DNA from 3 places in the Marinobacter sp. M-5 genome. Region 2 is predicted to be linked to each of the others. Evidence: predicted binding sites of a transcription regulator. Region 2 holds the regulator's gene; each other region holds the start of a gene.

Region 1 (9,749 bases), on a different contig from region 2:
GGTTGGCTTCCGGAAGCGCGAGCTGCCCGGCCAGGCGGCTGGTGTCTGTAGTCTCAAGCGCCGATAGTTTCAGCGGCTGCAGTTCCCAGGCGGCCTGGTACCACTCGGTCAGGCTCGGTGTTTCGATGTCGGGTTCCGGGTCCACCACGGTGACCAGTACGTTCTCGGGGGTCAGCCGCGCCAGAATATCCCGGTACTGGGCCGGCTCGTAGCGCTCCATCATCCACGGTGCCTGTAGCACATCGGCCGACTGATAATGGCGCAGCTGGCTGGACAGGCGCATCACCTCATGGATGGGTTGGCTGCGCTCACGGAAGCGGAAATCGATCTGTGCCAGGTTCTTCATCTCGTTGAAGCGATCTTCGGAGATGCCCTGTTCACGGACCTGCCCGATGTAGTCGAACACCAGCGAGAGTATGTCCTGCTGGCGCTCCAGCCCTTCCGGCGTGAGTGACATGGACAGCTCCAGACTGGCTTCCGTACCGGTGTCCATGCCGGTGCCGGCCGACAGGCTTTCCACCAGGCCTTCCCGTTTCAGTACGTCGAACAGACTGCCCGGGCCCTCGTGACCCAGCAGATTGGCGACGTAGCTGCCGGGTTTGGTGCGGTAATTGGCGCGCTGGGACGGGATCGGGAAGGTCAGCGTCAGGCCGCGAATGTCCTTGAGGGCATCCACGGTGACCCGGGCCGGCAGTGTGTCTGGCTGCAGCAGCGGTTCGGAATGCACTTTCGCTTCCAGGTTGCGATTCTCGATGGCGTCGAATCGCCCTCGCACCATGGCCTCCAGTTCGTCCAGAGACTGCGGGCCGTAAACCGCCAGGCTCATCAGATTGGAGGAGTAATGGGTTTTCCAGAATTCGATCAGGTCCGGCCGCAACGGCCGTTGCTCGGTGTTTTCGAGGGTGCTCAGGTTGCCCACGGCGAACTGATTGAAGGCGTGGTCAGGGTTGCTGATGGCTTTTTCCACGGAATAGATGCGCCGGCCATCTTCTTTCTGTTTGGAGGTGAATTCGGAATGCACCGCCTGCCGCTCGCGGTCGACCAGGTCAGGGGTGAACAGGGGCGCGGAGAATTGCTGGGCGAAACGGTCGAGGGCATCGTCCAGATAGCCGGCGCGGATATCGAAGAAGTAATTGGTGTCCTGGAACGCCGTAAACGCGTTGTGGCTGCCGCCGTGGCTTTTGATGAACTGCTGGTATTCACCTGCCTCCGGATATTTCTCAGTGCCCAGAAACAGCATGTGCTCCAGAAAGTGGGACAGCCCCTCACGATCCCTGGGGTCGTCGCCACTGCCCACGGCAACGTTCATGGACGCGGCTGCCCTGTCCGAGCCGGGGGAGGAGATCAACAGCACCTGCAATTGGTTATCCAGTTCCAGATAGCGATAGCGATTGTTGTCATTGGGGCTTTTTACCGGGTCGGTAGCGGCCAGGGCCAGGCTGCCGAAAATCAGCAGGAAAGCCAGGGCCAATGACTGAACCAGCCAGCGGGGCTGGGCGCTCAAACGGACGGTGCCTGATTGCATGGTGTCGCGTGCTCCGGGTTTCGGTGAATCGCTCAGTGGATCATGGCGTTGCGGGTGCTTTTCGGTTGCTGGTCCAGAGTTTTACGAGCAAGGGAGGCCGCCGTATCAGCATCCAGCTGTCCGCTGGCAATCTTCTCCAGCACGGTGCCCATCACCGCCACTGATTGGCGGTAATCCGCAAACTCAGCCTGGAACGCATCATCAATGGCCTGATAGACCGCCTGAATCTTGTCTTCCCGGGAACCGGAATCCGCCGCGGTATCGTTGATGGCTTTCAGGCAGGCGCGCGCGATGGCGATGTAGCGTTCAGCGTTGGCGTCGTTTTGTTTCATATAGGACTGTCCGGAATGAGAGGGTAGTGATGTGTCTGATGTATGGGCGGATTATGTCATTGCTATGGGGTGGTTTCATTTCTTTCTGGTAATGAAGTGTTTTTCCGGGCAGGTGCTGAACCTTGTGCTAGGCTCAAAATCAGTGTGTCGACAGAGTCGAGGGGTTCGGGCTTTTCAGTGCGTGCTTCCGGGGCAATCCTAGAGTAAAGGCTCTAATTAAAACAAAGGCTTACAGAGTAAAAGCTCTAAAAAAGTTCGATACATGAAGGTTGCAATTAAGTACAATGCCGGCGTTACCGAATGAGTCTACGACTTTAGTCGCAGGGGCTCGGCCGGGCGTTAGGGACAGACAACAATTGAGCAACAAGCAGGGTGGACAATCAATGAATTACTTTCTGACGGGTGGCACCGGATTTATCGGCCGTTTTCTCGTAGAGAAACTTCTGGCGCGTGGCGGTACCGTTCATGTACTGGTTCGTGAACAATCTCTCGGCAAACTGGATGTTCTCCGCGAACGTTGGGGCGCAACCGAGCAGCAGGTCAAAGCGGTTATCGGCGATCTGACCAGCCCCAATCTGGGTATCGACGCCAAGACCCTCGATGCGCTGAAAGGCAACATTGATCATTTCTTCCACCTTGCTGCCGTGTATGACATGGGCGCCGATGAAGCCGCCCAGCAGGCGACCAACATTGAGGGCACGCGCAGTGCGGTCAATGCGGCAAAGGCCATGCAGGCCGGCTGTTTCCATCATGTGTCTTCGATTGCGGCCGCGGGCATGTTCAAGGGCACGTTCCGCGAAGACATGTTCGAGGAAGCGGAAAAGCTGGATCATCCGTACCTGCTGACCAAGCACGAATCCGAAAAGGTGGTGCGTGAGAGCTGCAAGGTACCGTTCCGTATCTACCGCCCCGGCATGGTGATTGGCCACTCTGAAACCGGTGAGATGGACAAGGTTGACGGCCCTTACTACTTCTTCAAGATGATCCAGAAGATCCGCAGCATGCTGCCCCAGTGGGTGCCCACCATCGGTATCGAAGGCGGCCGCCTGAACGTGGTGCCGGTGGATTTCGTGGTGAATGCCATGGATCACATTGCGCACCTCGAAGGCGAGGACGGCAACTGCTTCCATCTGGTGGATTCCGATCCTTACAAAGTGGGTGAGATCCTCAATATTTTCAGCGAAGCCGGCCACGCCCCCAAGATGGGTATGCGCATTGATTCCCGCATGTTCGGGTTTGTGCCACCGTTCATTCGCCAGAGTCTGAAAAACCTGCCACCGGTGAAGCGACTCACCGCTGCGGTACTGGACGATATGGGCATTCCTCCGTCGGTGCTGTCGTTCATCAATTACCCCACACGATTTGATGCCCGGGAAACCGAGCGTGTGCTGAAAGGCACCGGCATCGGCGTGCCTCGCCTGCCGGATTACTCGGCGGTGATCTGGGATTTCTGGGAGCGTAACCTGGATCCCGATCTGTTCAAGGACCGTACCCTTCGCGGTACCGTCGAAGGCAAGGTGTGTGTCGTGACCGGTGCCACCTCGGGTATCGGCCTGGCCACCGCTCACAAGCTGGCCGAGGCCGGTGCCATTCTGGTGATCGGCGCACGCACCAAGGAAACCCTCGACGAAGTGGCCGCCGATCTGGAGGCGCGTGGTGGCAACATTCACGCCTACCAGTGTGACTTCGCCGATATGGAAGACTGCGACCGCTTCGTGAAAACCGTGCTCGACAACCACGGTCATGTGGATGTGCTGGTGAACAACGCCGGTCGCTCCATCCGCCGTTCGCTGGCGTTGTCGTTTGACCGGTTCCACGATTTCGAGCGCACCATGCAGCTGAACTACTTCGGCTCTGTGCGCCTGATCATGGGCTTTGCTCCGGCCATGCTGGAGCGCCGTCGTGGCCACGTGGTGAACATTTCCTCCATCGGCGTACTGACCAACGCACCGCGCTTCTCGGCGTATGTGGCGTCCAAGTCTGCGCTGGATGCGTTCAGCCGCTGTGCCGCGGCTGAGTGGTCGGATCGCAACGTGACTTTCACCACCATCAATATGCCGTTGGTGAAAACACCGATGATCGCGCCCACCAAGATCTACGATTCAGTACCCACGCTGACGCCGGAGGAAGCGGCAGACATGGTGGCAGACGCCATTGTGTACCGTCCCAAGCGCGTTGCGACGCGGCTGGGTATCTTCGCCCAGGTGCTGCATGCCGTGGCGCCGAAGATGGGTGAGATCGTGATGAACACCGGTTACCGGATGTTCCCGGATTCCCCGTCTGCTGCGGGCAGCAAGTCGGGCGAGAAGCCGAAGGTGTCTTCCGAGCAGGTGGCCTTCGCGGCCATCATGCGGGGCATTTACTGGTAACGGTCTGGCTCACGCCTGTAAAAAACGCCTCCCTCGGGAGGCGTTTTTTTTGGTTCAGGCGTCGTCCGGTTCGCAGATCAGGGGCGGCGGAAACCCTCCGAGCTCTTTCCACCGGTTCACGATGCCGCAGAACAGGTCGGCGGTTTTTTCGGCGTCGTAGGCAGCGGAATGAGCTTCCTTGTTGCTGAACGGAATGCCGGCCAGTTTGCAGGCCTGTGCCAGTACCGTGTGGCCGTATGCGAGACCGGCCAGAGTGGCGGTGTCGAAGGTCGAGAACGGGTGAAACGGATTGCGTTTGATGTCCGAACGCAGGGCCGCTGCGAACACGAAATTGTGATCGAAGGTGGCATTGTGGCCCACCAGTACCGCTCGTTTGCAGTCGTGGGCTTTGACCGCCTTGCGGATCGGGCTGAAGATCTCGCTCAGGCCTTCCCGCTCGGGCACCGCCTCACGCTCGGCACTCCAGGGGTCGATGCCGGTGAAGTCGAGTGCAGACTGCTCCAGGTTGGCGCCTTCAAAAGGATCGATCTGTTGCAGGTGGGTTTCGCCACGCACCAGCCAACCGTCGTCGTCCATGGTCAGCAGCACGGCGGCCACTTCCAGCAGGGCATCCGTTTCCGGGTTGAACCCGCCGGTTTCCACATCCACAACCACCGGCAGAAAGCCGCGGAATCGGCGGGCCATGGGATGAAGTTCTCTGTTTTCGTCAGTCACTCAAACTCCTAGGTGTCAGGCCGTGATTCGGATTGCCTGATTCAGGCGGATGCCAGTTTCCAGTTGATGGTTTCGCCCGCGCGCAGCGGGACAATCGAACCGTCGGAAAGCGGCAGTTCCGCCGGCATGGTCCATGGCTCTCTGGTCAGGGTAATGGTGTCAGAGTGGCGGGGCAGGCCGTAAAAGTCCGCGCCGTGGAAACTGGCGAAGGCCTCCAGCTTGTCCAGCACTCCCAGTTCCTCGAAAATGTCGGCGTAATGGCTGATGGCACCGAAGGCCGAGTAGCACCCGGCGCAGCCGCAGGCAGCCTCTTTTTTGTCACGGGCGTGGGGGGCGGAATCGGTACCCAGGAAAAACCGTTTGTCGCCGCTGATCACTGCATCCTGCAGGGCGCGCTGATGAAGGTTGCGCTTCAGGATCGGCAGGCAGTAAAGGTGAGGGCGGATGCCGCCTACCAGCATGTGGTTGCGATTATACATCAGGTGCTGGGGTGTCAGGGTCGCGGCCAGGTTGTCGCCGGTGTGGCTGCGCACGAACTCGACGGAATCGGCGGTGGTGATGTGCTCCAGCACGACTTTCAATGCTGGGAAGGCCTCCAGCGTGGGCGCCAGCACCCGCTCAAGAAAGACTTTCTCGCGATCGAAGATATCAATGTCTGCATCGGTCACCTCCCCATGCACCAGCAGCAACAGGCCGCAGTCGGCCATGGCCTCGAGTACCGGGTAAATATTGCGGATGTCGGTCACGCCTGAGGCGGAGTTGGTGGTGGCACCCGCTGGGTACAACTTGGCAGCAACAACCCCGGCAGCTTTGGCCTCGCGAATGTCCTCTGCGGTGGTGGACTCGGTCAGGTACAGGGTCATCAGTGGCTCGAACGGCAGGTTGCCGGCGGCCGTCACGATCCGCTGCCGGTAAGCCAGTGCAGCGTCCGCGGTGGTCACCGGCGGCACCAGATTCGGCATGATGATGGCACGGCCAAAACACCGGGCGGTGGCGGGCACCACGTCGTTGAGCACGGCGCCGTCGCGAACGTGCAGGTGCCAGTCGTCAGGGCGGGTGATGGTCAGGGTGTCAGTCATTCGGTGTTTTTCCGCGCAGTCCGGGGCCGGGCATGCGCCGGCCAAAAATTTGGCGGAATTATACCAGATGCGCTGGGTGTTTGTTTCTGCCGAATACCTAAAGAAAGGTTTCCCGCTGCCGTTAAACGATCAGTGACCCAGATACTGACGGATTGATGTTATGGCCAAACAATCAGCCTTGTTTCCCCGCGCGGCTGCGCTGACCGGCGCACTGATGGCGGGTGCCAGTGGTTTGGCGCAGTCTTCCAGCTTTGGTGCCGGCATCGAAAACAGCCAGTGGTATGTCTCCGAATCGGTCTTCGAATGCGCTCTGGTGCATGAGGTGCCGGGCTACGGTCGCGCCATTTTTCGCCATAAGGCCGGTGAGCAGTTATCGTTCATTCTCGAGTCTGATACCGCATTGATGCGGCCGGGCCGTGGCAGTTTGGCGGTCGAGGCGCCGCCTTGGCGGCCCGGAGCGGCACCGCGCAAGATGGGCACCATTGATGTGGGTGAGGGCCGCCGCCCGGTGGCGCTGGGCGCCCGACAGGCTATGGTCATCGCTCAGGGGTTGCTGGACGGCATGATGCCCACGGTGACCCGGCAATCCTGGTATGACAGCCGTCCGGTACGGGTCAGGGTGTCGAACATCAATTTTGCCAGCGAGTTCGGCCGTTATCGTCAGTGCACCGCGGGTCTGTTGCCGGTGAATTACGACCAGATCAAGCGTTCCAGGGTTCCGTTCCGGGCAGGCAGCACCAGCCTGTCGGACGGTGACCGGACCCTGCTGGACAACATCGTGACCTACGTGCGGGCGGATTCCACCATTGAGCGTATTTTCGTGGATGGTCATACCGACGGTTCCGGCAGCCGCATTGACAACCGGGCGTTGTCAGAAAAGCGCGCTAACGCGGTGGCGGATTACCTGATTGAGCAGGGGGTGCCGCAGGATCTGATCACGGTTCGGGCCCATGCGGATCAGTACCCGGTGTCTAACCGCGCGGCGGACAACCGACGCACAACCATTCGTCTGCAGCGCGAGGGCGAGCGCCCGGAACTGCAGCAGGCCAACGGTTATGAGTCCGGCTTTGCCGGCTAGTGCACCGCGCTCAGCACTTCCAGATGCGCATTGACACTTTCCGCCAGTGCACGCAAATGGTAACCGCCTTCCAGGGTTGAAATGATGCGGTCATTGGCGTGGTCGCTGGCCACGCTGACAATCATTTCCGTCAGCCAGCGATAGTCGTCCACTTCCAGATTCAGCTCCGCCATCGGGTCCAGCCGGTGGCCGTCAAAGCCGGCCGAGATCAGCACCAGTTGCGGCCGGAAATCCTGCAGTTTTTTCAGCCAGCCCGCTTCCACCGCCTTGCGATAGGCCAGTGCCGAGCAGTCGGATTCAATCGGGATGTTGACGATGTTCTCCGGCTGGCGATGCACATGGGAGTGGGGGTAGAAGGGGTGTTGGAAACTGGAGCACATGAGAATGCGCTCGTCGCCCCCGACAATATCGGCGGTACCGTTACCCTGGTGCACGTCGAAATCGATGATCGCGACCCGCTCCAGATGATGGAAGGTGAGGGCCCGCATCGCCGCCAGGGCAATGTTGTTGTAAAAGCAGAATCCCATGGATTTGCTGCGCTCGGCGTGGTGTCCCGGCGGGCGGGCGCACACAAACGCATTGGTCACCTGGCTGCTCAGTACCATGTCGACCGCCTCAATATTGCCGCCGGCGGCCAGGCGGGCCGCGCGCAGGGTGTCGGGCATCATGGCGGTGTCCGGATCGGTGAACACGCGGCCGCGGGTCGGTTGAATCAGCTCAAGCTGGTGCAGGTATTTCTCGGGGTGAACGGTCAGCAGCTGATCCCGGGTGATTTCGTCCGGGCGAACCCAATCCAGCACATCCCCGACGCCGGTGTCGGCAAGGTGACTGATGATGGCTGCAATGCGCTCCGGTGACTCGGGGTGTTCCGGACCCATGGTGTGTTTCAGGCAGTCATCATGAGAGAAAAAGGCTGTGGTCATACGAATCCTGACAACGTTCGTTTTGCGTGCTTGGGTTCTGCTTGTATTTTCATCAATGTTATCAGGGATAGTACGTTGTTGCCGTGTTTCTTTGGTCTTAGGCCGGTGCTCGGCATTTTACATCAGAGGCCAAGCGCCTAAGATAAGGGTAGCCTCGTCAACGACTGGAATCAGCAAGGAGCGTGCGTTTGAGCACCCGGTATCTGGAAAGTCTTTTCAATCCTTCATCTATCGTGGTGACCGGTGCGTCGGAGCGCGCAGACAACCTGGGCGGCATGGTGCTGCGTAACCTGCTGGGAGGCGGTTATCCAGGCCAGTTGCTGGTGGTGAACCAGAACGATTACGACAACGTGCACGGTGTACCTTGCGTGCGCAAAGTGTCGAAAATGGAGTTCAGCCCGGATCTGGCCATTATTTGTACGCCGCCGGATACGGTGCCAAAGATGGTGCGTCGGCTGGGTGAGGCCGGGGTGCGCACGGCGATTGTGATGACCGGCGGCATGTCCCGGACCCACAGCAAGACTGGCCAGCCGCTGATGTATTCGGTGCGGGACGCGGCCCGGGAAACCGGTATCCGGGTACTCGGGCCCAACACCATCGGCCTGATGGTGCCCGCCCGGAGTCTCAACGCCACCTATGCCCATATGGGGGCGATTCCGGGCAAGGTCGCGTTCGTGGGGCAGTCCGGCACCATTGCCAGCTCGGTGATTGACTGGGCCTTCGCCCGGGGGGTGGGGTTCTCCTACTTCCTGACTCTGGGCGATGGCATGGACATTGATCACGACGATCTGATCGATTACCTGGCCCAGGACAGCCAGACCCGCGCTATTCTGCTGCACATCGAGAACATTCCCAACCCGCGCCGGTTCATGTCGGCCGTTCGGGTTGCCTCCCGCACCAAGCCGGTGATCGCTGTGAAAAGCGGCCGTGTTCCGGAATCGGAATGGTTTCCCCATCAGTTGCCGGCAGGCCTGAAGCGCAGCGATCCCATCTACGATGCGATGCTGCAGCGCGCCGGTGTGTTGCGGGTCGACGGCCTCGGGCAGATGTTCGACGCCCTGGAAACCCTCACTCGCATGCGCCCGCTGCGCCGCGAGACCCTGGCGATCATGGCCAATGGCGTCGGTCCCGGGGTGCTGGCGGTGGATAGGCTGGCAGACCTGGGGGGTGAGCTGGCACCGCTGTCGGAGCAGACCATCGAGGCACTGGCGGAACACCTGCCGCCGTACTGGACCCGCAAGAACCCCATCGACCTGAACTACGATGCTTCACCGGCGCTTTACGCGGAGGCGATCAAGGTTCTGGCGCGTGATCCGGAAGTGGCCAACGTGCTGGTGATGTACGCGCCCAGCCTGACCGAAGACAGCCTGCAGATTGCCGATGCGGTGGTACAGGCAGCCAAAGGTACGCGGTTGAATGTGTTCACCTGCTGGCTGGGGCAGAGCACGGTGATGGACGCCCGTGAAGAGTTCTACCGTGCCGGCCTGCCGTCATTCTTCAATCCGGAGAAGGCGGTCATGGCGTTCATGCAGCACGTTCGTCACCAGCGGGTTCAGCGCCTGCTGACTGAGACGCCGGAGTCCTTTACCGATCATTTCGAAGACCGCACACAGACACGCCGGGTGGTAATGGCGGCCATGCGGGCCGGGCGCATGCACCTGTCCAGCCGCGAGGCCAGGGACGTGATCCGTGATTACGGCATCAACACCATCGAGACCATCTATTGTGA
Region 2 (9,749 bases):
CAATGTGGAAAATCAGCGTGCCCAGGCCAGCGGTGAACAGGGCCACATTGGGATCGAGGCCGGTTATCAGCGGCATAAGCACCAGTGCGCCAAACGCCACCAGCAGCATTTGTGAGCCTGCGACGGCCTGCTTCCAGGTCGGGTCGTTGGTGTGGTCCTGCATGATCAGACGTCCTTCTGCTTGGTGCCGAAAATTTTGTCGCCGGCGTCACCAAGTCCGGGAAGGATATAGCCTTTTTCGTTCAGGCGCTCGTCAATTGAGGCCGTATAAATCGACACGTCCGGGTGTTTCTCCAGCACCTTCTCTACGCCTTCCGGGGCCGCCACCAGAATCAGCGCGCGGATTTCGGTGCTGCCGGCCTTTTTGAGGAGATCGATGGTGGAGATCAGTGAGCCGCCGGTGGCGAGCATGGGGTCGATGATCATCGCCATGCGCTGATCAAGCTCGCCCACCAGCTTTTCCAGGTAGGTGCTGGCTTCCAGCGTTTCCTCGTTACGGATCTGTCCAACCACGCTGACCCGTGCGCCCGGGATCAGACTCAATACGCCATCCAGCATGCCCATGCCGGCGCGCAGGATGGGAACGATGGTGACTTTCTTGCCCTGGATCTGCTCGATCTTAACCGGCCCGGCCCAGCCCTGGATGGTTTTTTCCTGCAGGGAGAAGTCCTTGGTGGCTTCGTAGGTCAGTAGCGCACCCACTTCTTGTGCCAGTTCACGAAAATTCTTGGTGCTGATGTCCGCGCGGCGCATCAGGCCGAGTTTGTGGCGGATCAGTGGGTGTTTAACCTCGTGGATTGGCATGTCGTCACCTCTGGGTCTGAGACCGGGTATAAGCCGGCTGTGTCGGAGTAAATGGCGCAAGGATACCGTATCTGACAGGTCGCGTCAGGCACTGAAAAAGGAAAACCCGTAAGGGCTGGTACGGATCTTGCGATCACCTTTTCAAACGGCGCATCAGCGTCAGAAATCCGACCCCTTGAATGCCGGCAGGCACGGCCACGCGGAGAGTTTCCAGGTATGGACAGAGCTTTAGTCCTGAATAACGTCAAATCCCTGACGCGGGGAAACCTGGGCGTGCCCCTCATGCTGATGGGCTTGCTGGGCATGATGATTCTGCCCATGCCGGCGTTCATGCTGGACGTGTTCTTCACGTTCAACATCACTCTTTCCATCGTGATCTTGCTGGTGTGTGTCTATGCGCTGCGGCCGATGGAGTTTGCGTCTTTTCCCACCGTGCTGCTGGTGGCCACATTGTTGCGTCTGGCGCTGAACGTGGCGTCTACCCGCATTGTTCTGCTCGAGGGGCACGAAGGCGGGGATGCCGCCGGTAAGGTCATCGAATCCTTCGGCGCGGTGCTGATTGGCGGCAATTACGCCGTCGGCCTGGTGGTGTTTGCCATTCTGATGATCATCAACTTCCTGGTGGTCACCAAGGGCGCCGGCCGGGTGTCCGAGGTCAGTGCGCGTTTTACCCTGGACGCCATGCCGGGCAAGCAGATGGCCATCGACGCTGACCTCAACGCCGGCCTGATCAATCAGGACGAAGCGAAATTCCGGCGCGCAGAAATCGCCCAGGAGGCGGATTTCTACGGCTCCATGGACGGTGCCAGCAAATTCGTCAAAGGCGATGCCGTTGCCGGCCTGCTGATTCTGGCGATCAACATCATCGGTGGTGTCGCCATTGGTATGGTGCAGCATGGTCTGGATTTCGGCACGGCGATGCAGAATTACGCACTGCTGACCATCGGTGATGGTCTGGTGGCCCAGATTCCGTCGCTGCTGCTGTCCACGTCCGCCGCCATCATGGTCACCCGTGTGACCTCCAGTCAGGACATGGGCGGGCAGATTCTTCATCAGATGTTCAACGCCCCCAAAGCGCTGGGCATTGCTGCCGCGATCCTGATCATCCTTGGTCTGATCCCCGGTATGCCCCACGTGGCGTTCCTGGGTCTCGGCAGTATCGCCGCGGCTGCTGCCTACTTTATTTGGAAGCGGGAGCAGCAGACCATCGAGGAAGAGCAAGCCTTTCCGGTGCGGGGTGGCGGTGCCCGGCCTGCAGGCCGCGATCTGGTTGCGGGTGCCGACGGCGGCGATCACGGGCAGGCTCTGCCGGCACCCGGGGAAACCCGGGAACTGGGCTGGGATGATGTGGCAACCGTCGACATTGTGGGGCTGGAAGTGGGCTACCGGCTGATTCCGTTGGTAGACAAGTCCCAGGGCGGGCAACTGCTGAGTCGCATCAAGGGCGTGCGCAAAAAGCTGTCCCAGGATTTGGGTTTTCTGATGCCCTCGGTGCACATTCGCGACAACCTCGACCTGATGCCCAACGTGTATCGCATCACCCTGATGGGGGTCACGCTGGCCGAGGCGGACATTCATCCGGATCGGGAGCTGGCGATCGACCCGGGCCAGGTTTTTGGCAAAATTGAAGGTATTGAGGGCAAAGACCCGGCCTTTGGTCTGGATGCCTGCTGGATTGAACCGGAAAAGAAAGACCAGGCCCAGACGCTGGGGTACACCGTGGTGGATGCCAGTACTGTGGTGGCCACACACTTGAACCAGGTGCTGCAGAAACACGCCCACGAGCTGCTCGGTCACGAAGAAACCCAGAAGTGGCTGGACCAGCTGGAAAAAGTGTCTCCCAAACTGGCGGAAGAGCTGGTACCCACCACCGTGTCCATCAGCCTGTTGCTGAAGGTGCTGCAGAATCTGCTCAAGGAAGAGGTGCCGATCCGCGACATGCGCTCCATCGCCGAGGCCATTGTCAATGTTCACCCCAGAAGTCAGGACCCCAAGCTGCTCACGACGGTAGCCCGTCAGTCGCTGCGCCGGATGATTGTGCAAAGCATCTGCGGTAACGAGCAGGAAATACCGGTGATCACCCTTGATCCGGACTTGGAACAGTTATTGCTGAAGTCTATGCAACAGAGTCAACAATCCGGCGGTCAGGAAGACATCGGGCTGGTACTGGAGCCAAACATGGTCGAGAAGCTGCAGCGTTCATTGCAGGAGAGTGTTCAGCGCCAGGAGATGCTTGGCAAACCGGCAATCCTGCTGGTGTCGGGCCCGCTCAGGCCGGTGCTGGCGAAGTTCGCCAGTTACGGGGTGGAAAGGCTGCACGTGCTTTCCTACCAGGAAATTCCGGACAACAAACAGATCACCATTGTGGCTTCCGTCGGCCAGTAACGGCCGCGGACGGCAAAGCGGACAACGCAGGCACGGCGTTGCCGGTGGAGGATGAGGCATCATGAAAGTAAAACGTTTTTTTGCTCAGAGCATGGCCGAAGCTTTAAAGCAGGTGCGGGAACAGATGGGCCCGGACGCCGTGATTCTCTCCAATCGCCGGGTGGACGGTGGCGTCGAGATTGTGACGGCGTTGGATTACGACGAAAACATGGCGCGTCAGCGTCTCGGTGATCGGGCCCGCGAAGCCACCAACGGATCGAAACTGGCGGAGATGCAGGCGGAACAACATCGCCGGCTGGAACAGGAGCTTGGTCGTTCCCGAGATCGCATTCGCGAGGTGCGGGAAAAACGTGCAAGTCTCGGGTCAGGCTACGCCGGCGCCGCCGGTCTTCTTGATGAGGCCACTCTGGAACTCGAGCCCGAAGCCGCTGCATCTGCCGCGCCTGCCACTGCGGCGGCACAGGCCAGTGGCCGCTATTCCGATGAACTGGCACAGATGCGCGCCGAGATCAGCTCCCTGCGTGACCTGATGGGCGCCCCGAATCCGAAGGTGGAGCCCGCGAGCCCCGCCTCCAACGCGGTGCAGCAACGGTTGTCCGAGCGCTTGCAGGAATTTGGTCTCGGACTGGAGCTTGCCAACTCACTGTCACGTCGTCATAAGGGTGGCCGCCTCGAGGATGGCTGGAAGCAGTCGCTGAAGATGCTGGCCACCGGTGTTAAAACTGCCCGTCAGGAATGGTTGGACGAGGGCGGTGTGTACGCGCTGGTCGGACCGACCGGCTCTGGCAAAACCACCACCATCGGTAAACTGGCGGCCCGGCATGTGCTGCGGCACGGCGCCGATTCCCTGGCGCTGGTGACCACTGACCGTTACCGTGTTGCGGCCCACGAGCAACTGTTCGTGTTCGGTCGTATTCTCAACGTGCCGGTGCGGGTGGTGGATGAAAGCCATTCCCTGGACGATATTCTCGACGAGCTTTCAGATCGCCACCTGGTGTTGATCGACACTGCCGGCCTGACCAGCTCCGATAAAGGGTACCAGCAGCAGCTGTCTGAACTCGCCCGCAGCCACCACCGCATCCGTACCCATCTGGTGGTTTCAGCCACCAGCCAGCCGCGCATTATGAAATCCGTGTTGCATTGCTATAAGATGGCAAATCTTGCAGGTTGCGTCATGACCAAAATTGACGAAGCCCTTACACTGGGTGAGTCATTGGGGTTTGTCATGGAGTCCGGTTTGCCAGTGGCCTATTACACCGATGGCCAGAAGATTCCGGAAGACCTGCATCACGCCGAGGCGGTTCCACTAATCCGCCTGGCGGTGGAGCGGCTGAGAACACTCCAGCAACAGCAGGCGGTGGCAGAGGGGGCCTGAACAAAACCCTGCCGTACCGGATGACGAACGATCCGGCGCGCAGACCGCGCCGTTGAACAACAACAGAGCCTTCGGTCAAACGTGGCGAGAGACGAACCAAGTATGAGCAAACCACATCCGGTACAGGTGATTGCGGTGTCCGGCGGCAAAGGCGGCGTTGGCAAGAGCAACGTTTCGGTTAACCTCGGTATTGCCCTGGCGCAGAAGGGCCGACGGGTCGTGCTGCTGGATGCAGATCTCGGCCTGGCGAACATTGATGTGCTGCTGGGCATCACCGCTAACCGCAACATGGCGGATGTGCTCGCCGGCGACTGCGACCTGCGGGATATTCTGGTAAACGGCCCCGGTGGCATCCGCATCGTGCCCGCCTCGTCGGGCACTCAGCGCATGACGCAGCTCAGCGCCATGGAGCACGCCGGCCTGATCAACGCGTTCAGCGAACTGGGCGACCAGATTGACGTGCTCATCGTCGATACCGCAGCCGGCATTTCCGAATCCGTGGTCAGTTTTCTGCGCGCCTCCCAGGAGCTCCTGCTGGTGGTGTGTGACGAGCCCACTTCCATTACCGACTGCTACGCGCTGATCAAACTGATGAACCGTGATTACGGAACCAACCGGTTCCGGATTCTGGCCAATCAGGTGCGCAACGAGCAGGAAGGTCGGCATCTTTTTGAAAAACTCACCCGTGTGACCGAGCGGTTTCTCGATGTGGCACTACAATATGTAGGGATGGTGCCTTACGACGAGGCCGTCAAGAAAGCGGTGCAGAGGCAGAAGGCCGTGCTGGAAGCCTACCCGCGAGCGAAGGCATCGCTGGCCATCAAGGCGCTGGCTGAAAAAGTCGACAGCTGGCCATTGCCGTCGTCTCCCCGTGGCCATCTGGAGTTTTTCGTGGAGCGGCTCGTCGAAGTCTGAAATTGATCCTGTCACCAAGAAGCTGGATACATGGCATTGGCGAAAAACCTGGGAATGTACCAAAAAGCCGTTGAAAGCAGCGGCTCCCGACTGGTGGAGGAACACGCCCCACTGGTCAAGAAGATCGCGTTGCACCTGATGGCTCGATTGCCGGCATCGGTTCAACTCGACGACCTCATGCAGGCCGGCATGATCGGCCTGCTGGAAGCGGCCCAACGATACAGTTCCGCCAAGGGCGCTACCTTCGAAACCTACGCCGGCATCCGCATTCGCGGGGCCATGGTGGATGAGATCCGCAAAGGCGACTGGGTTCCCCGTTCTGTTCACCGTAATGCCCGCCGGATTTCCCAGGCCATCAAGGCCGTGGAGGACCGTCGTGGTCGGGAAGCCCAGGATCAGGAAGTGGCGGAAGAGCTGGGCGTCAGCCTGCAGGAGTACCATTCCAGCCTGAGCGATGCCAACAGTGGTCGTCTTTTTAGTCTCGATGAGCTCAATGAATCCGGCGAGCTGCCGATAGAAGAAGTAGACGCCAGTGATAACCCGCTGGACGGCATCACCTCCGATGCCTTCCGGAGGAGTCTGGCAGAGGCCATTGAGGAATTGCCGGAACGCGAAAAACTGGTACTCAGCCTGTATTACCAGGAGGAGTTGAACCTCAAGGAAATCGGTGCGGTTCTAGGGGTCAGTGAAAGTCGGGTCAGCCAGATTCACAGCCAGGCTGCCCTGCGACTGAAAGGGCGTCTGTCAGGCTGGCAGCAGGAGAGTGGCGCTCTGTAGCTTTTGGTAACCGGCGCTTTACAACCGGGCCAAACACCACACAATAAGCGGCTAATCCGCTGGCCTGCCGAAACACCGGCAGAACGATAAAATGCATTCCGGGTGTCACAAACTGGAGGTCCCTTTGGACAAGAACATGAAAATCCTCATTGTGGATGATTTTTCTACAATGCGACGGATCATCAAGAATCTCTTGCGCGATCTTGGCTTTACCAACACCGACGAAGCGGACGACGGCAACACCGCGTTGCCCATGCTGCGCAGCGGTAAATACGATTTTCTGGTCACCGACTGGAATATGCCGGGTATGTCCGGGTTTGATCTGCTCAAAGCCGTCAGGGCGGACGACAACCTCAAGACCCTGCCGGTGTTGATGGTAACCGCCGAAGCGAAGCGGGATCAGATCGTGGCGGCGGCGCAGGCCGGGGTAAACGGCTATGTGGTCAAACCGTTCACGGCTGCGGTTCTCAAGGAGAAGATTGAGAAAATCTTCGAACGAATCCAGTAACCAGAGGTCGGATGGGCTCTCATGAGCGATAGCAAAAAGAATCCGCAGGACCTCGACCCGGAGGTAACTGAAAAGCTCCGCGAGCAGGCCAACGCCCTGGCGGAACAGGTGAACGCCGGTAATTATGCCGGTGCCATGACCCTGATCAATGACCTCAGCGAGGTTCGGGATCAGAGTCTGTATCGGGAGGTGGGGCGACTGACGCGCAGCCTCCACGAGGCCATTCGTAATTTCCAGATTGACCCTCGTAACGCCGAGCAGCAGGAAGCGCTGTCGAAAATGACCGACGCATCCGACCGCCTGGAATACGTGGTCAAAATGACCGGCCAGGCCGCCAACCGCACCATGGACCTGGTGGAAGACGCTATGCCAAAGGCGCACGCCATGCGAGATGAAGCGGCCCGTCTGCGGGATGAATGGCAACGCTTGCGGCGGCGGGAGATGCAGCCGGCGGAGTTCCGCGATCTGTATGGCCGGATAGACACCTTTTTCATCACCCTGAACCGGGATGCCGACACGATTTACGGCAATCTGTCCGAAATTCTGCTGGCCCAGGATTTCCAGGACCTCACCGGACAGGTGATCCAGAAAGTCACTGCCCTGGTCAAGGAAGTGGAAGAACACCTGTTGAGCCTGGTGGTCATGGCCAGCCATGTGGACCAGCTGACGGGCACCGTGCACGAGATCGAGTCAAAGGAAGTATCGGCAGAGCAGGGCGTTGGCCCGCAGGTGAAAGCCGAGGAACGCGAAGATGTGGTATCGGGTCAGGATGATGTTGATGACCTACTGTCCAGTCTCGGATTCTGAATCAAGAGGGTAACCCATGGCGTTTGATGCCGATGAAGAGATCCTGCAGGACTTCCTGGTTGAAGCTGGCGAGATACTCGAGAAACTGTCCGAGCAGTTGGTCGATCTGGAGCAGAATCCCGACGACAGCGATCTCCTCAACGCCATTTTCCGCGGTTTCCACACCGTAAAGGGCGGTGCCGGTTTCCTCCAGTTGGACGCCCTGGTCAATTGCTGCCACTCCGCTGAAAACGTGTTCGATATTCTCCGCAATCACAAACGCAAAGTGGACTCGGAGCTGATGGACGTGGTGCTGGAAGCGCTGGACAACGTTAACGCCATGTTCGAGCAGGTCCGCAATCACGAGGAGCTGACCCCGGCCCCGGCGGCTCTGATCGCCCGACTGGACGCCTTTGCTGAACCGGCGACCACCGCTGCCGCCACGCCAGCCGCTGCTGAGCCGGCAGGCGACGACCACGGCGACATCACCGATGACGAGTTCGAACAGCTGCTGGACGCGTTGAGCGATGATCCTGCCCAAGCCTCGCCGGATGAGGCAGCCGCCGCCGAGACCGGACTGGCTTCCGATGGCGGTAACCACGGTAGCAACGGTGGCGACGACATCACCGACGACGAATTCGAGGCCTTACTGGACCAGCTCCACGGCAAGGGGCAATTCGCCGGCGCGCCAGCGGATGAAGAAGTACCTGCGCCGGAAGCGGCGGCCGGTGGGGATGATCTGATTTCCGACGACGAGTTCGAGAACTTGTTGGATCAGCTTCACGGTAAGGGTGGAAGTCCGACCGCGGATGCAGCGGACAAGTCTGCCGGCGCTGCTGCGGCGGTGCCCGCCGAGGCCAGTAAACCGGCGCCGGCGCCCGCCCGGGCCGAGGTCAAAGCTCCCGCTGCGACGCCCGCCAAGGATAACGCACCGGTGGCTGAAACCACCGTGCGGGTCGACACCAAGCGTCTCGACGACATCATGAACATGGTGGGCGAGTTGGTGCTGGTGCGTAATCGCCTCCAGCGCCTGGGTGCCGAGAGCGAAGACGAGCACATGCACAAGGCGGTCTCCAATCTCGATGTGGTCACCACCGACCTGCAAGCGGCCGTGATGCAGACCCGCATGCAGCCCATCAAGAAAGTCTTCGGCCGTTTCCCTCGGGTGGTCCGTGATCTGGCCCGTAGTCTCAAGAAAGAAGTGAACCTGGTGATGCACGGTGAGGAGACCGACCTCGACAAGAATCTGGTCGAGGCCCTGTCGGACCCGCTGGTTCACCTGGTCCGCAACTCCGTGGATCACGGCATTGAAGCGCCCGACGTTCGCGAGAAAGCCGGCAAGCCCCGGGTCGGCACCGTCACGCTGAACGCGGAGCAGGAGGGTGACCATATTCTGTTGTCCATTGAGGACGACGGTGCTGGCATGAACCCGGATGTGCTGCGTCGAAAGGCCGTGGAAAAGGGGCTTTACGATCAGGATGCGGCAGATCGGCTGACCAACACCGAATGCTATAATCTGATTTTTGCCGCCGGCTTTTCCACCAAGGATCAGATTTCGGATGTGTCCGGCCGCGGTGTCGGCATGGACGTGGTCAAGACCAAGATCAGCCAGCTGAACGGCCAGCTCGGCGTGGAGTCGGAACTTGGCAAAGGCTCACGCATCGTGATCAAGGTGCCCCTGACGCTTGCGATCATGCCCACGTTGATGATCAACCTGGGGGATCAGTCTTTTGCCCTGCCGCTGGTGAATGTGGTGGAGATTTTCCACCTGAATCTGAGCAAGACCAACGTGGTGGACGGCCGTGAGTGTATTGTGGTCCGTGACAAGGTGTTCCCGCTGTTTCATATCAAGCGCTGGCTGGTGAAAGGCGCGCGCGCACAACAGGAGCCAGAAAACGCCCATGTGGTGATTGTAGCCATGGGAACACGGCAGGTCGGGTTCGTGGTGGACCAGCTGGTGGGTCAGGAAGAGGTGGTGATCAAACCTCTGGGCCGTGCCCTGCAGGGCACGCCGGGCATGTCTGGTGCCACCATTACCGGCGATGGTCGCATTGCCCTGATTATTGATGTTCCCAGCCTGCTGCAGCACTACGGTTGAGGCGCAGGGAGTGGACAAGGTTTAGGAGAAATGGATGACAGTTTCTGTCCTGGTTGTTGATGACTCAGGATTTTTCCGCAAGCGCCTGACGGAAATCCTGA
Region 3 (9,749 bases), 860 kb from region 2:
AGGTGGAGAACAAGGAAGAGAAAGGTTTCTTCTGGCACCTGCGCTACCCATTGGCAGACGGCGCCAAAACACAAGACGGCAAAGACTATGTCGTGGTCGCCACCACTCGTCCGGAGACCATGCTGGGCGATACCGCCGTGGCCGTGCATCCTGAAGACGAGCGTTACCAGCATCTGATTGGCAAGCATGTCATGCTGCCGCTGGTAAACCGGCGGATTCCCATCGTGGCCGATCACCACGCCGACCCGGAAAAAGGCTCCGGCTGCGTGAAGATCACCCCGGCCCATGACTTCAACGATTACGCCGTGGGCAAGCGCAACCACCTGCCGATGATCAACGTCATGACCCAAGACGCCAACATCCGCGACGTGGCCGAAGTCTTCAACGCCGACGGCACCGAGAACACGGACCTCGACGGCGCCCTGCCAGGGGCCTACGCCGGCCTGACCCGTGAGGCCGCCCGCAAGCAGATCGTGGCCGATATGGATGCCGCCGGCCTGGTACAACAGGTGGAAGACCATGTATTGAGCGTGCCCCGCGGTGACCGTTCCGGGTTGATCATCGAGCCCATGCTGACCGATCAATGGTTCGCCGATGCCAAGACGCTGGCCAAGCCGGCCATCGAGGCCGTGGAAGACGGTCGCATCCAGTTTGTGCCGAAACAATACGAGAACATGTACTTCTCATGGATGCGCGACATCCAGGACTGGTGTATCTCCCGCCAGCTGTGGTGGGGTCACCGCATTCCGGCCTGGTACGACGCCGACGGCAATATCTACGTCGGTCGCAACGAGGACGAAGTGCGCCAGAAGCACAATCTCACGGCCGATCTCGAGCTGAAACAGGACGACGACGTTCTCGACACCTGGTTCAGCTCCGCGCTCTGGACTTTCGGCACCCTGGGCTGGCCGGAGATCACTGAACGCCTGAAAACCTTCCACCCCACCGACGTGCTGGTCACCGGCTTTGACATCATTTTCTTCTGGGTTGCGCGGATGATCATGATGACCATGCACTTCATGAAAAACGAAGACGGCACCCCGCAGGTGCCCTTCAAGACCGTGTACGTCACCGGTCTGATCCGCGATGAGCATGGTGACAAGATGTCCAAGTCCAAGGGCAATGTCATTGATCCGCTGGACATGATCGACGGCATCGGCCTGGACGAACTCCTGGAGAAACGCACCGGCAACCTGATGCAGCCCAAACTGGCGGAGAAGATCGGCAAGCGCACCCAGAAGGAATTTCCCGACGGCATCGCCGCCCACGGCACCGATGCCCTGCGTTTCACCCTGGCGGCCATGGCCACCACCGGTCGTGACATCAACTGGGACATGAAACGCCTGGAGGGCTATCGCAACTTCTGCAACAAGCTGTGGAACGCCGCCCGTTATGTCCTGATGAACACCGAAGGCGAAGACTGCGGCATCAACGACGAACCTGTGGCGCTGTCACTGGCCGACCGCTGGATCATCAGCGAGTTGCAACACTGTGAGCAGGAGGTGATCCGCCACCTCGATCAGTATCGCTTCGACCTGGCCGCCTACGCCCTTTACGAGTTCATCTGGAACGAGTATTGCGACTGGTATCTGGAGCTGTCCAAACCGGTGCTGAATGATGAGGCGGCCAGCGCGGAAGCCAAGCGCGGCACCCGTCGCACCCTGGTGCGGGTGCTGGAGGCGGTGCTGCGGTTGGCACATCCAATGATGCCGTTCATTACCGAAGAAATCTGGCAGCGTATTGCCCCGCTGGCCGGGAAGGCCGGTGACAGCATCATGCTGCAGCCATACCCGCAACCGGACGCCAACAAACAGGACGCCGCCGTGACCGCCGATATCGAGTGGCTGAAAGGTGTGATCGTGGCGGTGCGCAACGTCCGTGGTGAAATGAACATCTCCCCAGCGAAGAAAATTCCGGTACTGCTGCGCAGTAAAGAAAGCGATGACAAACGCCGCATGAACGATAACCGCCAGTTCCTTAGCTCGCTGGCCAAACTGGAGAGCCTCGACTGGCTCGAGGGCGACAATGCCCCGATGTCGGCCACCCAGCTGGTCGGCGAAATGGAAGTGCTGGTGCCGATGGCGGGGCTGATCGACAAGGATGCCGAGCTCAGGCGACTCGACAAGGAGCTGGAACGCCTGCAGAAGGAAATCGGCCGCCTCGAAGGCAAGCTGAACAATGAGAAGTTCACCGCCAAGGCTCCGGCGGACGTGGTCGAGAAGGAGCAGGAAAAACTCCGTGACGCCCAGAGCAGCCAGGCCCGCCTGAGCCAGCAGCGGGCCGACATCGAGGCCATGTAACCGGCATGATCGCGATTCTGGGCGCAGGCTCTCTGGGGCGGCTTTGGGCCGCCTCATTGCCTGCCGGCCAGGCAGCCTTCATTGCCCGGCCCGGCGCATCTCAGACTGTGGCCGGAATCCGCTACCGTTTTCGTCCGCTGACAGATTCCGAGACCACCGTTCAAGTGCCCTGGCTCCGCGCCAGAGATGCCCCGGAACTGATCCTGGTGACCACCAAAGCCGGAGATACGCTGGAGGCAGTTGCCGGCGTTATCGAGCGGTTTCCGGCAAACACCCCTTTTGTGCTCTTTCAGAATGGCCTGGGCAGTCAGCAGGCGGTGACCGCCCGCTGGCCGGACCGCCCCATTCTTGCTGCCAGTACCACCGAGGGCGCCAACCGACCCGAACCGGATCTGCTGGTTCATGCCGGTTCCGGGGATACCTGGGTGGGGCCGCTGACGGAACCCGCAGGCAACCATCTCGACAGCATTGTCGCGCGACTGGGCGCCAGTCCGCTGCGTGTCCATCCCGAGACGGACATCCTGCGCCGCCTGTGGCATAAGCTGGTCATCAACGCAGGCATCAATCCCTACACGGCTCTGCTGGACTGCCCTAACGGAAACATACTGTCTGCACCGCTGTATCAGGATACGATTGAGGATCTGTGCGGTGAGTTATCGGAACTGATGCGGGCCAGCGGTCAAGGCAACGCCCCCCCGCAAACCCTGCGCCAGCAGATAGAGTTCGTCGCCCGGAACACCGCACTCAACACCTCGTCCATGCGCGCCGATGTGCACCAGGACCGCCGTACCGAAATCGACTTCATCAACGGTTATCTGACGCAACTGGGAAAAGACCTCGGCATCGCCACGCCGGTGAACCAAATGCTGACCGAACGGGTACAACAACTGTCGCCACACCAACAGGAGCACACTGATGGGCAATCGCCTTTCCAAGATATACACCCGCACCGGAGATGACGGCTCCACGGGGCTCGCCGATGGCAACCGCATTGCCAAGAACGCACAGCGGGTCGAGGCCATGGGTACCGCCGACGAACTGAACTGCCACATCGGCCTGTTGATCGAGACCCTCGACAACGACGACGAACTGGTAGAGAGCCTGCGTCGCATCCAGCACCACCTGTTTGACCTGGGCGGTGAGTTCGCGATTCCGGGCAGCCGGGTGATCGGTGATGACCACATCGAGTGGCTGGAAAACACCCTGGACCGGCACAATGAGGGCCTGCCGCCGCTGAAGAACTTTATCCTGCCGGGGGGAACGCCAGGCGCAGCTCAGTGCCACCTTGCCCGTGCGGTATGCCGCCGGGCCGAACGCGTAGTGGTGGCGTTGGGCCATGAGGATTCCATCAACACCGCCTCACGGCATTACCTGAACCGGCTGTCGGATCTGCTGTTCGTGATTGCGCGAGTGCTGGCCCGCCGGGACGGCGGAGAAGAGATACTCTGGGAACAGAAGAAGTCCGGCCTGTGAGGCCGGACAGTCCCTCAGACCTTGAACGCCTCGACCAGTCGCTGCAGGGACGCCGTCAGGTCTGACATCTGCCGTGACGACGCCAGGGTTTCCTCGGCGTTGCTCGCGGTGGTCTGACCAAGCTCACTGATCTGCTCGACATTGTCATTGACGTTGCGAGCCACCGCCGATTGCTCTTCAGCGGCCTGGGCAATCTGGTGGCTCATGTCCACGATGGTCGCGATGCCCTGCGCGATACGGTCCAGCGCTTCCGTCACTTCCGAAGACTTGCGGACGGTGGTTTCCGTGACGTCATGGCTGTTGGTCATTGCCGCCACAGCATCTTTCACGCCACTCTGCAGACGGGAAATCATACCCTCGATTTCCTCGGTGGATTTGTGGGTGCGCTGGGACAGCGACCGCACTTCGTCCGCCACTACCGCAAAGCCACGGCCCTGCTCTCCCGCCCTGGCGGCCTCGATGGCCGCATTCAGTGCCAGCAAGTTGGTCTGCTCGGCGATGGCCTTGATCTCCACCAGCACCTGACTGATGTTGGCACTGTCGGCACTGACCCGGTTGATAACGTCAACCGCGCCGGAGATTTCCGTCGCCAGGCGATTGATGGTGTCGACCGTATCCGCCACAACCGCACGGCCCTTTTCGGTATCACGCTCGGCAGTGTGGGCGCTGTCCGAGACCCGATGGGCACTTTCGGTTACCTCATGAACCGCTTCCACCATCTGGTTCATAGCCTCATTGATCTGACCGGACTCCTCCATCTGCCGGGCGACGGCTTCGCTGTTGGCGGAGGCGGTGTCTTTCACCCGAGTGGCCTGCTGATCCACCTCGGACGTGGTCCGGCTCACCGACCGCACCAGCTCTGAGATGCGATCCGTCATATTGTTGAATTCGGTGGTCAGCTCACCCAGTTCGTCGCGATTGTCGAGCTGGATGTGGGCGGTCATGTCACCGTCTGCAACAGTTCGCGCCGCTTTGCTGAACTGATTAATGGCATTGCGGACCGACATGAAGAAACCGATGTAAAGGTACACCACCACCAAAAGAACCAGAATCAGCGCGACAATGATCAGCTGGCGCTGCCGGACTTCCCCTTGCAGGCTGGAGTCCAGATTCTCCCGCACCACGTCGAACACCACCGCTTTCAGTGTGTCGTAGTGTGACAGTTCCTCGGACACTGCGGCATCAAACGCCTGCCATGGCATTTCCAGACGCATCGGCGTGATGATGTTGGCATCCAGCAGGTCACGGACGCGACCAAGACTGTCTTTAATATTGGCCACCGTAGGTCTGCCCTCCTCGCCCAGGCGGGGAGAAGCATCCAGAGCGACAGAGAGGGCTGGCGCCAGGAGCGTGCTCCGGTTGGTCAGTTCGTCATAGATTTCATTCAGCCCGTCGCTGAGGTTGTAACCGACCTGTCCCTCAACCAGTGCAAAAATACCAAAAGACCGTGCCCGTCCGAGAGAGTGTCGGGCATCCGGTAATGATTCGCTTACCAGCCCGAGCAGCAACTGGTTCTCGGGGGCCGGATCCTGGCCCAGGCCGGAAATCTCGACGGTGGCAGAGACCATGGCCCGCACTTTCTGAACGAACTCCTGATAGTACCTGAACTGCGGATCGATGTTGCTTTGATAACTGTCTGAAATCCGCAGTGACTCCCAGTCCTGCTTGAGCTGGACAATCTGCTTGTTCCAGTTTCCCGACGTATCAAACGCCAACTCGCGGGTTGAAAGCTCATCCAGTATGCGGGTGATTGTTTCGGCAGAATCCTCTGATCGATTCAGCAGTTCCATTTCGTCCTTGGTCTTGCCCGGTGCCCGGTAATCCCGATAATCAAAAGCCGCATCCAGCAGCGTATCCACCTGCTCCAACTGAGCGAGACCCTCGACACCGCGGGTCATAGTATCCACCGATCGGTTCAGCTCGCTGATAACCAGCCAGGACAGGCCAACAATCGGAAGCAGGAACAGCACACTGATCAGACTGAATTTGTAGAACATCGGCAGTCGGTTCATCAATGCGACTGCTGGCTTTATGAATTGTTTCACATTGACCCCGCACGGCGTTTCAAAAAGATGAAACTTTATTGCTTTTTAATGTTGTCGCCTAAGGTACTAGAAACTTGAGGACTTATTGTTGTTTATCTGTAAAGTTTCTCAAAATTTCACCTTCTACCAACGGTTCACACAACGCCGGCGATCACCAGCAGCGCAAAGGCACAGATCCAGACCAGCATGCTTCGGTTCAGCAGATCCCGGATCGCACCAAGGCTTCTGCTGCCAAAACGGGTCCATTCGTCGGGGTGTATTTGCGAGAAGCGGGCCGGATCCAGCGCATACCCCGTCAACGCGCCGTTTGCCGCGGCCATCAAAACCTGAGCGGTATTGAAGGAGGGAGAAAACAACAGCGCGCTCGCCTCTTTCATCCATCCCGCGAGATCACCGGCCAGACCAAACGTCAGCGCCAGCAAGCGGGACGGTACCCAGGCGACGACCGTGGCAATTCGCGCGAACCGGGGGCGCGCAGCAGCCTGGGGCCAATGTTCCTGGAGCGCAACCAGACCCCGGGCAAACAAAGCCAACCCGATGCCGCCCACCACGTACCAGAACGCCACAAGGAAAAACCGCTCGAACAATGTCAGCATCAGCTTCTTGCACAGCGACAGATGCATGTCGTCCGGGGAATGCGCTTGACCGCGTTCGGCAGCGGGTAAGACATCCTTGATGTGATGCCAGGCGGCCTGCATGTCGCCACGACTCCAGGACTCACTGTAGGCACGCAGCAACGGTTTCCACCCCGGCGCTCCCATCAGCAACAGCAGCAGCAGAAACTCCAGCGGATACACCGCCAGCCGCCAGCCGCCTTGCTGGGCCAAGGCCACCAGCACCACCAGCACTGCCGCAGGCAGAGCCACCCGCAAGAGGCCCCGCCAGATTTCGGACTCCCGACCGGCACCCGTCTTGCGGCCGGCCTGAAACCAGACGCGCCACACGTTATCGCCAACAAGGTGGCCGTAAATATCCAGCCGCCGACGCACTAGCCAGGCCAGCAGAAAGGTCACCAGAACCATCAGCTTACCTCCCCGGACTCGCCGCGCAGGGCCAGTAATCGCTGGTGATAGTGTTTCCAGTCAAAGGCCGGCCCGGGATCGGTTTTTCGTCCGGGGGCGATATCGCAATGACCGGTGATGCGGTCGCGACGAATCTCCGGCCAGGCCGCCATCACGTACGCGGACACGTCCGCCAGGCTCTGATATTGCTCATCGGTGTAGGGAATATCATCGGCACCCTCCAGTTCGATGCCGATGGAAAAGTCGTTGCATTCCTGCTCACCCCGGAAGCTGGAACGACCCGCATGCCAGGCACGATCGAGGAAACTGACAAACTGAATCACGCTGCCATCGCGGCGGATCAGCGCATGAGCTGACACCCGCATACCGGCGATGGTTTCGAAATAGGGATGTTCGGAGGCGTCCAGGCAGTTACAGAAAAAACGTTCAATGGCGTCTCCGCCAAACTGCCCCGGTGGCAAACTGATGTTATGGACAACCAGAAGAGAAATGCCGGCACCGTCGGGCCGCGGCCCGAAGTTCGGCGACGGGCACCAGCGCGCCCGTGCGATCCGGCCGGTGCGGCGCAGATATTTGATGGGGTGCTCTTCAGGAGGCGTTTCGCTGTGGCTTCGAATCGAGTCAGACAAGGTCATTCCAGCAGGTTTGTTGCTGTCGGTTTCTGACCTGATTGAAGCACAAAGTGACCCGGGTTGCTACGCCAGCTCAGTCCTTGCGGCTGCTTCGGAGGTTATCGATGATGGATTCCAGGGCACGATCAAAAATCAGGCCGTCATCCAGCATGGTGAGTTCGTCGTTGGCCATGGCCGCTGCCAGTGCCTCGCGCTGATATTCCACGACCTTGGCGCCACTGCGGTTCACAAAAATGTACTTACCGGTCGCCTTGATGAACGCCGCCAGCTTACAGCGGGTTCTAACGCCTTCTCGGTTGAGCTCGATCCAGGAACCGACGCGCAGTTTATCGGCCTTGTCGAGCCAGGCGGGATCGAGCCCGCTCTCACCGGGCGGTGCATCCAGCTGCCCGACCTGAACGTCCACCGTCTCGGGCACCGCACCGCCTTGTGGCGGCTCAGCCACCGGCTCGGTCTGCGCGACCGCTTCCGCTCTTGGAGGTTCCGGTGCTGGCTTCGGTTCCGGTTGTGCAACAGGCTCAGCCCTGGACGTGACCAGTTGCTGGAACACATCGACGTGAACCAGCTCCAGATCACGGATGACCGCATCCGTGGCAAACGGATCCCAGGAAATTTCCTGCAGGGCCCGGCGCAGTTCGTCAACAATCGACGGAATCGCCCGCAACAGTTCCGTGCGGGTGCTGTCAGTAACCGGGCGGGGGTCGACGCTCCACACCAACTTGCGCGTCAACTCACCGGCGCGGGCCCAGGCCTGACTGTTGTCGCCCTCGCGGAGCACCGTCCATTGCAGGTATTTGGTCCACGCTTCGGAAAGCAGGGCCTGAACGGGTTCCGGCAGCTCCCGCCCCGCGACCACTTCGTCAATCAGTTGCCTGGAGAATTCGGCCGCACGCTCCTGCTTGGCGCGGCCCTCCTCGGCATCCCGCAACCGTTGCTCGACCAGTTCCCGGCGACGACGGTCCAGATCCATGAAATGGCTAAAATCACTCAGCAACTCGCTGAACAGGTCGACATTGTCGGTGAACTCGTTGAGTACGCGGTCGACGACGTTTTCAATTTGGTCGCGCAGGGGGTCCCGCTGGCCGGTTTTCTTCTCGGTCCAGCCGATCGCTGACATGGCGAGCTCATTCAACAGTTTGCGAACCGGATGTCCGCCCCGGTTGAAGAAGTTCTTGTCACTCAGCGCGACCTTGAGAACCGGAATCTGCAAACGCCCGATCAGCGCCTTCATTACCGGGTGGAGCTGACGATCTTCAAGAATGAAATCGAACAGCATTGAAACGAGATTGATAACGTCGCTGTCTACCTGACCGACCGCACACACTTTGCCGTCATCGGCTTTCAGAACCGGTTCCAATTGCTCAGTCAGAGACACTACGCGCCCCTGACCCCATTGCGCGGGCAGTCCCTGGACATCGCTGAGGCGCGTCATCAGGGTGCCGGTGTCGAGAAATATCTGACCACCGGCAATGGACGAGGATCCGTCGCCAGAACGCCCCTGATGCAATAGCGCGCTCAGTTCGGAGAAGGTTTCGCCGGACGGCTCCCGCGGCATTGCACCGGCACCCTGTCCCTGGTGATCGGCTGATTGGCCTGCCGCCGGCCGGGCCGGGGATCCGGCGCGCGGCGTGGCAGGCGCGGTGCGCCCGGCGACCGGTGGGCGCTTCATGTCCGGCAGCACGCCTTCTGCAATCAACGTTCGGTTTGCCTCGTGATAGAAGTGACCCAGCTTGTCGGCCAGCAAACGGTCGAACAGCTTGAGAACCACCAGCTTGGCGCGAATATCGATATCAAGATCCGAGCAGGCTTCGGCAACCCCGCCACAGATTACCTCGGGGCTCAGCGGCATCTGGCTGTCCGACAGGGTAAGCGCCGGCGCAAGATGACCAACACGGGCGTTCAACATCAGCATGGCATCGCTGTATTGATTCCGCAGCTTGTTTACAAGATTCTCGATGGCGACCCTCTGCTCCAGCTCCGAGTGATCCAGAAGCGTGAGAGAGTCCTGGTCGACTTCGTCCAGATTGCCGCTGGAACCACCGGGGTGGAATTTGCCCAGATCATTGAAGGCACGGCTGACGTACTGAAGAATGGACACCGTCATGGATTTGCGGCGAAGGCGCATTTCCCGCATGGCGTCGAAGTAAGCAGTCTGGTCCTGGTCCGAGCCTGCTTTGTCAGCAAGCTCGAACAAGGCGTCGTCTGCACGATCGAAGAAACCCGCCAGAACGGTTTTCAGTGACTGACCAGATACGTCACGCAGCCGGATCAGAGCAT

The links. Region 2 encodes FliA, which starts transcription of late flagellar genes. Its sites were predicted from a motif close to CTAAAGTTTNNNNNNNNNNNGCCGNTAA; they were not measured.
Region 1: R0125_RS16255 (flagellar protein MotY) is a predicted target of FliA. The motif match lies at 6,117-6,144, and genes of this name have one in related genera.
Region 3: R0125_RS09035 (methyl-accepting chemotaxis protein) is a predicted target of FliA. The motif match lies at 5,870-5,897, and genes of this name have one in related genera.

Annotation. Positions count from the first base shown of each region.
Region 1 is NZ_JAWJEK010000005.1:28,633-38,381, reverse strand. It holds gene R0125_RS16280 (insulinase family protein) at 1-1,525, opposite strand, end outside; gene R0125_RS16275 (hypothetical protein) at 1,558-1,857, opposite strand; gene R0125_RS16270 (SDR family oxidoreductase) at 2,241-4,226, shown strand; gene rnt (ribonuclease T) at 4,281-4,940, opposite strand; gene pyrC (dihydroorotase) at 4,982-6,019, opposite strand; gene R0125_RS16255 (flagellar protein MotY) at 6,234-7,097, shown strand; gene R0125_RS16250 (histone deacetylase family protein) at 7,094-8,020, opposite strand; gene R0125_RS16245 (GNAT family N-acetyltransferase) at 8,209-9,749, shown strand, end outside.
Region 2 is NZ_JAWJEK010000001.1:1,113,003-1,122,751, forward strand. It holds gene R0125_RS05100 (uracil-xanthine permease family protein) at 1-163, opposite strand, end outside; gene upp (uracil phosphoribosyltransferase) at 166-804, opposite strand; gene flhA (flagellar biosynthesis protein FlhA) at 1,021-3,189, shown strand; gene flhF (flagellar biosynthesis protein FlhF) at 3,251-4,564, shown strand; gene R0125_RS05120 (MinD/ParA family protein) at 4,667-5,479, shown strand; gene R0125_RS05125 (RNA polymerase sigma factor FliA) at 5,510-6,256, shown strand; gene cheY (chemotaxis response regulator CheY) at 6,381-6,764, shown strand; gene R0125_RS05135 (protein phosphatase CheZ) at 6,786-7,571, shown strand; gene R0125_RS05140 (chemotaxis protein CheA) at 7,588-9,648, shown strand; gene R0125_RS05145 (chemotaxis response regulator protein-glutamate methylesterase) at 9,683-9,749, shown strand, end outside.
Region 3 is NZ_JAWJEK010000001.1:1,975,389-1,985,137, forward strand. It holds gene R0125_RS09020 (valine--tRNA ligase) at 1-2,300, shown strand, start outside; gene R0125_RS09025 (ketopantoate reductase family protein) at 2,306-3,259, shown strand; gene R0125_RS09030 (cob(I)yrinic acid a,c-diamide adenosyltransferase) at 3,216-3,773, shown strand; gene R0125_RS09035 (methyl-accepting chemotaxis protein) at 3,788-5,785, opposite strand; gene R0125_RS09040 (histidine kinase) at 5,953-6,840, opposite strand; gene ampD (1,6-anhydro-N-acetylmuramyl-L-alanine amidase AmpD) at 6,840-7,475, opposite strand; gene R0125_RS09050 (DUF1631 domain-containing protein) at 7,546-9,749, opposite strand, start outside.